One region of the Streptomyces sp. NPDC056061 genome, then DNA from elsewhere that is predicted to be linked to it. Evidence: riboswitches for the same ligand, from Rfam matches in the RefSeq annotation. Region 1 holds a riboswitch; the other holds the start of a gene.
What was found. Region 1 has a riboswitch for cyclic di-AMP ahead of ACFC79_RS19905 (M23 family metallopeptidase). Riboswitches for the same ligand answer to the same signal wherever they lie in the genome.
Positions count from the first base shown of each region.

Region 1 (4,304 bases):
CTCGACGTCACGGCGGAGGAGGTCCAGGCGGTCGCCCAGGCCCAGTTGCGGCCCGACAACCGGGCGGTGCTGGTCTACGAACCGGTCGAACCCGCCGAGTCCGCGGACACGGCGGACACCGATGGGACCGACGCCGACGACACCGACGCGCACGAAGGGGCGGACAAGTGACCGACGCTGCCGCGACTGGAGTTTCGATGCAGTACCACCCGCAGCCCGCCCCCGGCGTCGCCCGCCCGTGGGCCTTCCCCGCGCCGGAACGCGGTGCGCTGCCCAACGGCCTCACCGTGCTGCGCTGTCACCGCCCCGGCCAGCAGGTGGTGGCGGTCGAGCTCTTCCTCGACGCACCGCTGGACGCCGAGCCCGAGGGCCTCGACGGCGTGGCCACGATCATGTCCCGGGCCCTGTCCGAGGGCACCGACAAGCGCACCGCCGAGGAGTTCGCCGCCGAGCTGGAGCGCTGCGGCGCCACGCTCGACGCGCACGCCGACCACCCCGGCGTCCGGGTCTCCCTGGAGGTTCCGGTGTCCCGGCTGGGCAAGGCACTCGGCCTGGTGGCCGAGGCGCTGCGCGCGCCCGCCTTCGCAGACAGCGAGATCGAGCGGCTGGTGCGCAACCGGCTCGACGAGATCCCGCACGAGCAGGCCAACCCGGCCCGGCGCGCCGCCAAGCAGCTCTCCAAGGAGCTCTTCCCGGCCACGTCGCGGATGTCGCGACCGCGCCAGGGCACCGAGGAGACGGTGGAGCGGATCGACGCGGCGGCGGTGCGGACGTTCTTCGACGCCCACGTCCGGCCGTCCGCGGCGACCGCCGTGGTCGTCGGCGATCTCACCGGCATCGATCTGGAGGCCGTGCTCGCCGACACCCTCGGCGACTGGTCCGGCGACACCGCGGAGCCGCGCCCCGCCCCGCCGATCACGGCCGACGACACCGGACGCGTGGTCATCGTCGACCGTCCGGGCGCGGTGCAGACGCAGCTTCTGATCGGCCGGATCGGAGCCGACCGGCACGACAGCGTGTGGCCGGCCCAGGTGCTCGGCACGTACTGCCTGGGTGGCACGCTCACCTCCCGACTGGACCGGGTGCTGCGGGAGGAGAAGGGCTACACCTACGGTGTGCGGGCCTTCGCCCAGGTACTGCGGTCGTCGGCCCCGGGTTCGGCAACGGGGGCGACCGGCGCCGCGATGCTCGCCATCAGCGGTTCGGTGGACACCGAGTCGACCGGACCGGCGCTGGAGGACCTGTGGACGGTTCTTCGGACCCTGGCGGCCGAAGGGCTGACCGACGAGGAGCGCGAGACGGCGGTGCAGAACCTCGTCGGTGTCGCACCGCTGAAGTTCGAGACGGCGGCCTCCGTCGCCGGTACCCTCGCCGATCAGGTCGAGCAGCACCTCCCGGACGACTTCCAGGCGCATCTGTACGCCCGGCTCGCGGAGACCGGCACGGTCGAGGCGACCGCCGCGGTGGTCAACGCCTTTCCCGAGGACCGGCTGGTGACGGTTCTGGTCGGCGACGCGTCCCGGATCGAGGAACCGGTGCGGGCCCTGGGCATCGGTGAGGTGTCCGTGGTCGCCGGCTGACGTCCGTACCGTCGTTGTCACCGGTGCCGGAGGAGCGCTCCGTGCCGGAATCGGACCGGGCGGCTCGGGCACCGGGCCGGTGGCCGGCCCGTTCCCGCCCGGCGTCGGCGTCCGACATGCCGGTCCCGGGCACCGAGCCGCCCGGGGCCGGCGGCGGCGTCCGGGAACCGGGGTGCACGAGCCGGACACGCGGCCACCCGGACGACACGGCGGCCACCCGGATACGTCGGTCATCCGGGGCACGGCCGTCCGGGCGCGGCGGTCACCGGGCGCGCTCGCCCGGACGCGAGTCCGACGAAGTCCGCCGGGGCGCACGAATCCCGGGCCGGGAGGAGGGCCCCTGTGAGAGATGTCTCGCCGGGGCCTTCCCCTCGGCCCGCTCCGCCCCGGAGGTTGCCTGTCCGCCCTGTGGCATGCGCTACAAATCGGCCGGTCCGTTTGGAGAACGAAAGTTCCGCCCCTTAGCGTCGACCGGGCTGTTCGTCACTCGTGTGTCGCGACCGGGACGCACCGGGCAGCCATCGCCGAGTCCCCGTAGGGCGTGAGCCTGGGGAGCCGGGGACCCACACAGTCCCTGGGGTGAATCGGATGCCCGGGCCTCGATGAGGCCATGGCGCCCGTAGGAGACCTTCCTGCTCCGAACCCGTCAGCTAACCCGGTAGGCGAGAAGGAAGGAAAGGACCAGCCACTTCATGGCGTTCACCCGTGCCACCGGGAAGCACCGTGCCCCGAGCCGGCTCACGCGCAACGGTGCGCGGATCGCGGGCATCGCGACCCTGGCCACCACCGGCGTCATCGGCGGCGCCGCCTCCCCGGCCCTCGCCGCGGACGCGGGCGCCCCCGACACCGACGAGACCGGCCTGAATCAGGTCATCACCGTCCGGAGCGTTCTCGCCGACCGGATCGATGCCCAGGCCGACGCGCAGCAGCGCCACGCCGACGCCGAGGCGAAGGCAGAGGCCCGGCTGAAGGCCGAGGCCGAGAAGCGGGCCGCGATCAGGGCGAAGGCCGAGGCGGAAGCGAAGCGCGCAGCCGAGGCACGTGCCGAGAGGGCGCGCGCCGCCCGCTCCGCCGAACGGGCCCGCCTGGGCTCCTTCCAGCTCCCGGTCGCCGGTTCCTACGTCACGACCGGCTACAAGTCCAGCGGTTCGCTCTGGTCGTCGGGCAGCCATTCGGGCATCGACTTCCACGCCGCTTCCGGCAGCACGGTCGTCGCGGTCGGCGCGGGAACGGTCGTCGAGGCCGGCTGGGGCGGCGCGTACGGCAACAACATCGTGCTCCGGATGACGGACGGTACGTACACGCAGTACGGCCACCTCTCCTCGATCGGAGTCTCCGTCGGCCAGAGCGTGGGCGCGGGCCAGCGGATCGGGCTCTCCGGATCGACCGGCAACTCCACCGGCCCCCACCTCCACTTCGAGGCCCGGACCGCTCCCTCCTACGGCTCCGACATGAACCCCGTCGCGTACCTGCGTGCCCACGGCGTCAACATCTGAGCGGACCCCACGTACGACACCGTTCCAGAAGGCCCCGGCAGGCGCGTCCCGAAAGGATCCGCACGCCGGGGTCTTCGGCGTGCCGAGGTCCCCTTCCCGTTCTCCTTCCCCCGGGCCGGCCCATCGCCCGAGCCGGCGGAGAGGCCCCCGCCGGGGGCCGAGGAGTCCGTCGCCGCTGCTCCGCCCGCGATCGGTCCGGAACGCCGCGGCCGGTCCGGAACGCGCAGGAGCCGGGGTCCGGAAAGCGCAGGAGCCGCGATGCCCCGTCCGGCGGCATCGCGGCTCCTGCGCGCGGGAAGTCGGTTCAGACGGTCTCCGGGAGCTCGTCGAGCCCCTCGGCGACCAGCTTGGCCAGGCGGTCCAGCGCGGCCTCGGCGTCGTCCGCCTCGGACGCGAGCACGATTTCCTCGCCGCCCTGCGCACCGAGGCCGAGCACCGCGAGCATGGAAGCGGCGTTCACCGGGTTGCCGTCGGCCCTGGAAATCGTCACCGGGACGCCGGACGCCGTGGCGGCACGGACGAATATGGAAGCGGGGCGGGCGTGCAGGCCCTCGGCCCAACCGACGTTGACGCGGCGCTCAGCCATGGTTCTGCCCTTCATGAATCAACGGTTGTCTAGACCATTCTCGCACGCGGTGCGCGGTGTTCCGGCCGACCCGCGACAGGCCCGCGACCAGTGCGGCAGCGCTGTTCGATCCCCCCAGACTGCCCCGGCCCCAGGGCGCACGCGACCGGTGGCCGGGTCGTACTCTGGGCCCATGCAGCCCGCGCCGGAGCACAGTCCGCACCATGCCTACCCCGACCACTGGGAGGCGGACGTGGTCCTCCGTGACGGTGGGACCGCCCGGATCAGGCCCATCACCACGGACGACGCCGGACGACTGGTCAGTTTCTACGAACAGGTCTCCGACGAATCGAAGTATTACCGTTTCTTCGCCCCCTATCCGCGCCTGTCCGACCGGGATGTGCACCGCTTCACCCATCACGATTACGTCGACCGGGTGGGGCTCGCGGTCACCGTCGGCGGCGAGTTCATCGCGACCGTCCGCTACGACCGGATCGACGGGCGCGGCAGGCCGGCCTCCGCTCCCGCGGACGAGGCCGAGGTCGCCTTCCTCGTGCAGGACGCGCATCAGGGCCGGGGGGTCGCCTCGGCGCTCCTCGAACACATCGCCGCCGTGGCCCGCGAACGCGGCATCCGCCGTTTTGCCGCGGAGGTGCTGCCCGC
Region 1 covers NZ_JBHJWQ010000013.1:114,863-119,166, forward strand. The annotation lists gene ACFC79_RS19895 (M16 family metallopeptidase) at 1-171, shown strand, start outside; gene ACFC79_RS19900 (M16 family metallopeptidase) at 198-1,580, shown strand; cyclic di-AMP (ydaO/yuaA leader) riboswitch at 2,093-2,260, shown strand; gene ACFC79_RS19905 (M23 family metallopeptidase) at 2,273-3,076, shown strand; gene ACFC79_RS19910 (HPr family phosphocarrier protein) at 3,381-3,662, opposite strand; gene ACFC79_RS19915 (GNAT family N-acetyltransferase) at 3,835-4,304, shown strand, end outside.

Region 2 (4,304 bases), on a different contig from region 1:
CGTTGCCCGGTACCCAGGCCGAGTAGGCGTCGGCGGTGTCGATGAAGTTGCCGCCCGCTGCCGCGTAGGCGTCCAGCACGGCGAACGACTGGGCCTCGTCGGCCGTCCATCCGAAGACATTGCCACCGAGCGCGAGCGGGAAGACCTGAAGGTCGGAAGAGCCCAACTTACGGAGAGAAGTCATGTGCGGACCAACGAATTCCGTCCGTGGCGGTATTCCGGACGTCGGCTGTTCGGCCGTCACCTGTTCGCCCATTTCCGTCCGACGTGACCCTCGATCACCTGCCTCGGCACCCACCGTCGTTCGGAGCGGCACGCTCAGGCGGCGGCCCCGGACCCGAAGGGCCCTGAGCCGCGAGCCGGGGACAGCGAGCCGGATCGGCGGACCGCGGTCGGCGAGCAGCGGCCGACGCACCCTGGCGGCGGATCCTGGCCAACGGACCGGGGTCGGCGAGCCGTGGGCCGGAGAACGGGCCGGCAGCCCGGACGTCGGGGGGTGAGCGTCAGGGCTGCCGGGGTCTCATCGTCGGCGCAGCGGCGCACCGGCGCGGCCCGCGCGAGGAGCGCGAAGACCGCTGGAGCCTCGGTGCCGCGAAGACCGCTGGGGCCTCAGTGCCACGAAGACCGCTGGGGCCTCAGTGCGGCGAATATCTCGGGCCAGGAGGCGGTCAAAGGGTGGTCGCGCGGACGGTCGAAGGGCGGCTCAGGGGTTGAGGCCCTTGCTCTGGAACCAGGACATCGGGTCGACGCCCGTGCCGCCGGGGGTGTGGACCTCCAGGTGGAGGTGAGCTCCCGTCACGTTTCCGGTCGCACCGACCCGGCCGATGGTCTCACCGGTGGCGACCTTCTGGCCGACACCGACACCGATCGAGGACTGGTGGCAGAACCACAGCTCCGTACCGTCCTCCAGCTCCAGCACCGTGCGGTAGCCGTACGCACCGGCCCAGCCCGCCGACTTGATGGTGCCGCCGTGCACGGCCTTGATCGGCGTGCCCGTCTGCGCCGCGAAGTCGAGGCCGGTGTGGTGGCCCGAGGACCACATCGGGCCGGCCTGCCCGTACGTCGAGGTGATGGTGTAGGAGCTGACCGGGATGGCGTAACTGGCGGCGAGCTTGGCGAGGCGCAGGGCCTCGGCCTTCTTCTTGGCCTCCTCCTCCGCCTTCTTCTTCTCGGCGGCGGCCTTGGCCTCGGCGGCGTCCTGCTTCTTCTTGGCCTCCGCGGCGGCCTTCTCGGCGGCGGCCTTCTCCTGCGCCGCCCTGGCCTCGGCGTCGGCGGCGTCCTGCTGCTGCTCGGCCTGCTGGAGGATACGGGCGCGAAGCGCCTCGCCCGCGTCCGTCGTGCCCTGCTCGGCCTCGGCGGAGGTGATGCCCGCCGTGGTCAGGGGCGAATCGGCGGTGGTGTCCCGGGCCTTGTCGTCCTTGGATTCACCCGAGAAGAGGGCGCCCACACCGGGAAGGGACTTGGCATCGGGCAGGTTGTCCGAGATGGAGTCGGGAAGCGAGATGGAGACCGGCGGCTTGCTCTGCGCGGTGGCCATGCCGCCCGCGCCGACGGCCGCGATGACGCCGACACCGAGCACCGTGGAGCTGCGGGCGAGTCCGTTGCGCTGCTTGGCGACGCGGTGCTTGCCGCGTACGGGGCGAACGGATTCCTCGGTGGGGTTCCACTCGTCCCGGGCGCGCTCGGGGCCGCGGTCGAGGTCGGCGTGGAACTCACTGCCGGAGCGTCCTGCGGCGAATGCCTCGCCCCCTTCGCCGTCGTTGCCCATGCCGGCATCGGGGCCGAACGCCGTTCCCATCCCGATGGTTCCGTACTCGGTGCCGTAGCCGGAGTCGGGGGCGTAACCGGACCCGTAACCCTGGCCGGAGCCGTAACCCGGGGCGAAATCGGTGGCGTTACCGGGTCCGAATGCTGAGTCGAGCCGGGTGGGGGCAGGCTTGTTGGACGCCACGGGGGCGCACTCCTTTCCTTCCTTCTCGCCTACCGGGTTAGCTGACGGGTTCGGAGCAGGAAGGTCTCCTACGAACTTCTCCGCCTCTCACAAGGCGCAGATGTCCGATTCACCCCAAGGTGGTGGTTCCCCGGTTCCCTTTCGGAATTCGGCGCTCGCGCACGGTGCCGCCACTGACGACGGCTGGGACGACCGCGCTGCGTTATCGAACGTTAATAGACACCCGGGCCCGATTCCAAGCCGTTCCCACTGATCGTTCACGTCTTCGGCCTGGACTTTACAGGACACAAAGGGACGGAACAGAACGAGTTGATCGCCCCTCAGTCACACCCCAGAAACTGATGTTGTGTCAAATGTTATGCGGAGAGGCGTCTTTCCATTACGCACCGTGGCACCCCCGAAGCCCCGGGACTCCGAATCCCCGAAACCTCGAAGCCCCGAATCCCCAACCGTCCGTCACGCGGAGTCCGGCCCCACGATCCGAACGGTCCTGCGGCGGTCCGGCTGCCCCTCCGCAGGGCGCACGACCGCGAGCAGCGCCATGTCGTCGGTCGACTCGCCCCCCGTGTGCAGGCGCACGTCATCGGAGAGCGCGGACAGCAGTTCCTCGGGACCAGGGAAGATCCGCCCGCGCAACCGGGCCGCCGGATCGTAGAAGACCCCCTCGGCGTTCCGCGCCTCGGAGAGACCGTCCGTGTAGAGGAGGAGGGTCGTCCCCGGCGGCAGATCCCATTCGTCCGCCCGGTCGGGCCATGCGCCCAGGTCCATGCCGAGCGGCAGCGCGGGCACCGACGGCACCAGAACGTCCAGCCCCCCGTCGGGATGCAGCAGGATCGGTTCCGGGTGCCCCCGGTTCACGATCCGGACCCGGGACGCCCCCGACGGGATCTCGGCAAGAACCGCGGTGGTGAAACCCTCGACGGCGTCGAGCCCCCTCCGCATCTCCCCCTCCCGCGCCAGCGCCCGCTCCAGCCGCCGCGCCACGCTCTCCAGCGAACGCTCCTGCTCGGCCGCCTCCCGGAACGCCCCGATGACCACCGCCACCGTCTCCACGGCGTCGAGGCCCTTCCCCCGCACGTCCCCGACCACCAACCGCACCCCGTACGGGGTGTCCATCACGGCGAACAGGTCGCCGCCGACGAACTCGTCCGCCTGGGCCGCCTCGTACCGGGCCGCCACATGCAGCCCGCCGATCCGGTCGGACGGCTTCGGCAGCACGGCTTGCATCGCCCTCTCCGCGATGACCCGCGCGGACGCCAATTGTTCGTTGCTCCGCCGCACGACCCCGTTGATCACCACCGCCAGGACCGAGACGGTGGCCAGCGTGAGCAGTTCGATCAGCGGCACGATCTCGGGCAACGTGTTGCTGGACAGCCGCAGCGCGATGACGGCCAGCATCGAGGCGACGCCGATGCGGACGGTGCTGGCCAGCGAGAAGAACGGAGCGGCGATGAGCGGCGCCGCGACGAACAGCGGGATGGCGGTGAAGGTCGGCGGCGTCAGAAGGTCGAACACCAGTCCGCCGATGATCATCAGCATCGGCAGCATGCGCACGAACTGCCGGGTACCGGCACCCCCGGCCCCTTCTCCGGCAGGTCTGCCGCGCAGCTTCAGCCGCTTCCACACCTGTGGTCTCCTGCCCGGTACGCACGGCTGCGGACGGTACCGCGCCCCACCCCCAGACTCGCCGGAGCGGAGCCGTGCGGCGAATCCTCGTCACCCAATGGGGGTACCCGCATGACGCAGCTCACACCTCACCCCCGGCGCATCCGGCATCGCACGCGGGAACGACCTGGGCCCGGCACGCTGTATGCGTGCCGGGCCCAGGTTTTCAGTAGCGGGGACAGGATTTGAACCTGCGACCTCTGGGTTATGAGCCCAGCGAGCTACCGAGCTGCTCCACCCCGCGTCGGTGAACACAACTCTACGGCATGTTCGAGGCACTCATGACCACTCGGCGTCCGGGCCGTGTACGCGGCATGGCACGGGCACGGAACGAAGGCGCACACGAAACGGCGTCGCCGACGTACCGAAGCCCTGAACAAGCCCTGAACAAGCCCTGGACGAAGCCCTGAACAAGCCCTGGACCGAGACACCCGAGGCCCGGAAGCCCCGAAGCCGCAGGGCCCTCCCCGATCCGCCTCACCCCGGCCCGCCCGGCCCGAAGAGCGGTCGCGCACCCCTTCGCTCGACGACGAGCGAGCATAAATATGAGGTGATATGACTGTTTTCATCAGGTGGCTGGCCGACGCGACGACATCGCGGTGACCGGGGAGCGAACGTGAACAACTACCCCTTGCTCAACCTCTTCTGGACGATGCTCTGGTTCTTCCTCTGGATCGTGTGGCTGTTC
Region 2 covers NZ_JBHJWQ010000003.1:437,755-442,058, reverse strand. The annotation lists gene ACFC79_RS08035 (aldo/keto reductase) at 1-184, opposite strand, end outside; gene ACFC79_RS08030 (M23 family metallopeptidase) at 704-1,951, opposite strand; cyclic di-AMP (ydaO/yuaA leader) riboswitch at 1,963-2,115, opposite strand; gene ACFC79_RS08025 (PP2C family protein-serine/threonine phosphatase) at 2,408-3,577, opposite strand; tRNA gene ACFC79_RS08020 (tRNA-Met) at 3,787-3,860, opposite strand; gene ACFC79_RS08015 (SHOCT domain-containing protein) at 4,233-4,304, shown strand, end outside.
Region 2: it holds a riboswitch for cyclic di-AMP, as region 1 does, so the genes downstream of both, ACFC79_RS08030 (M23 family metallopeptidase) here and ACFC79_RS19905 (M23 family metallopeptidase) in region 1, are expected to answer to the same signal.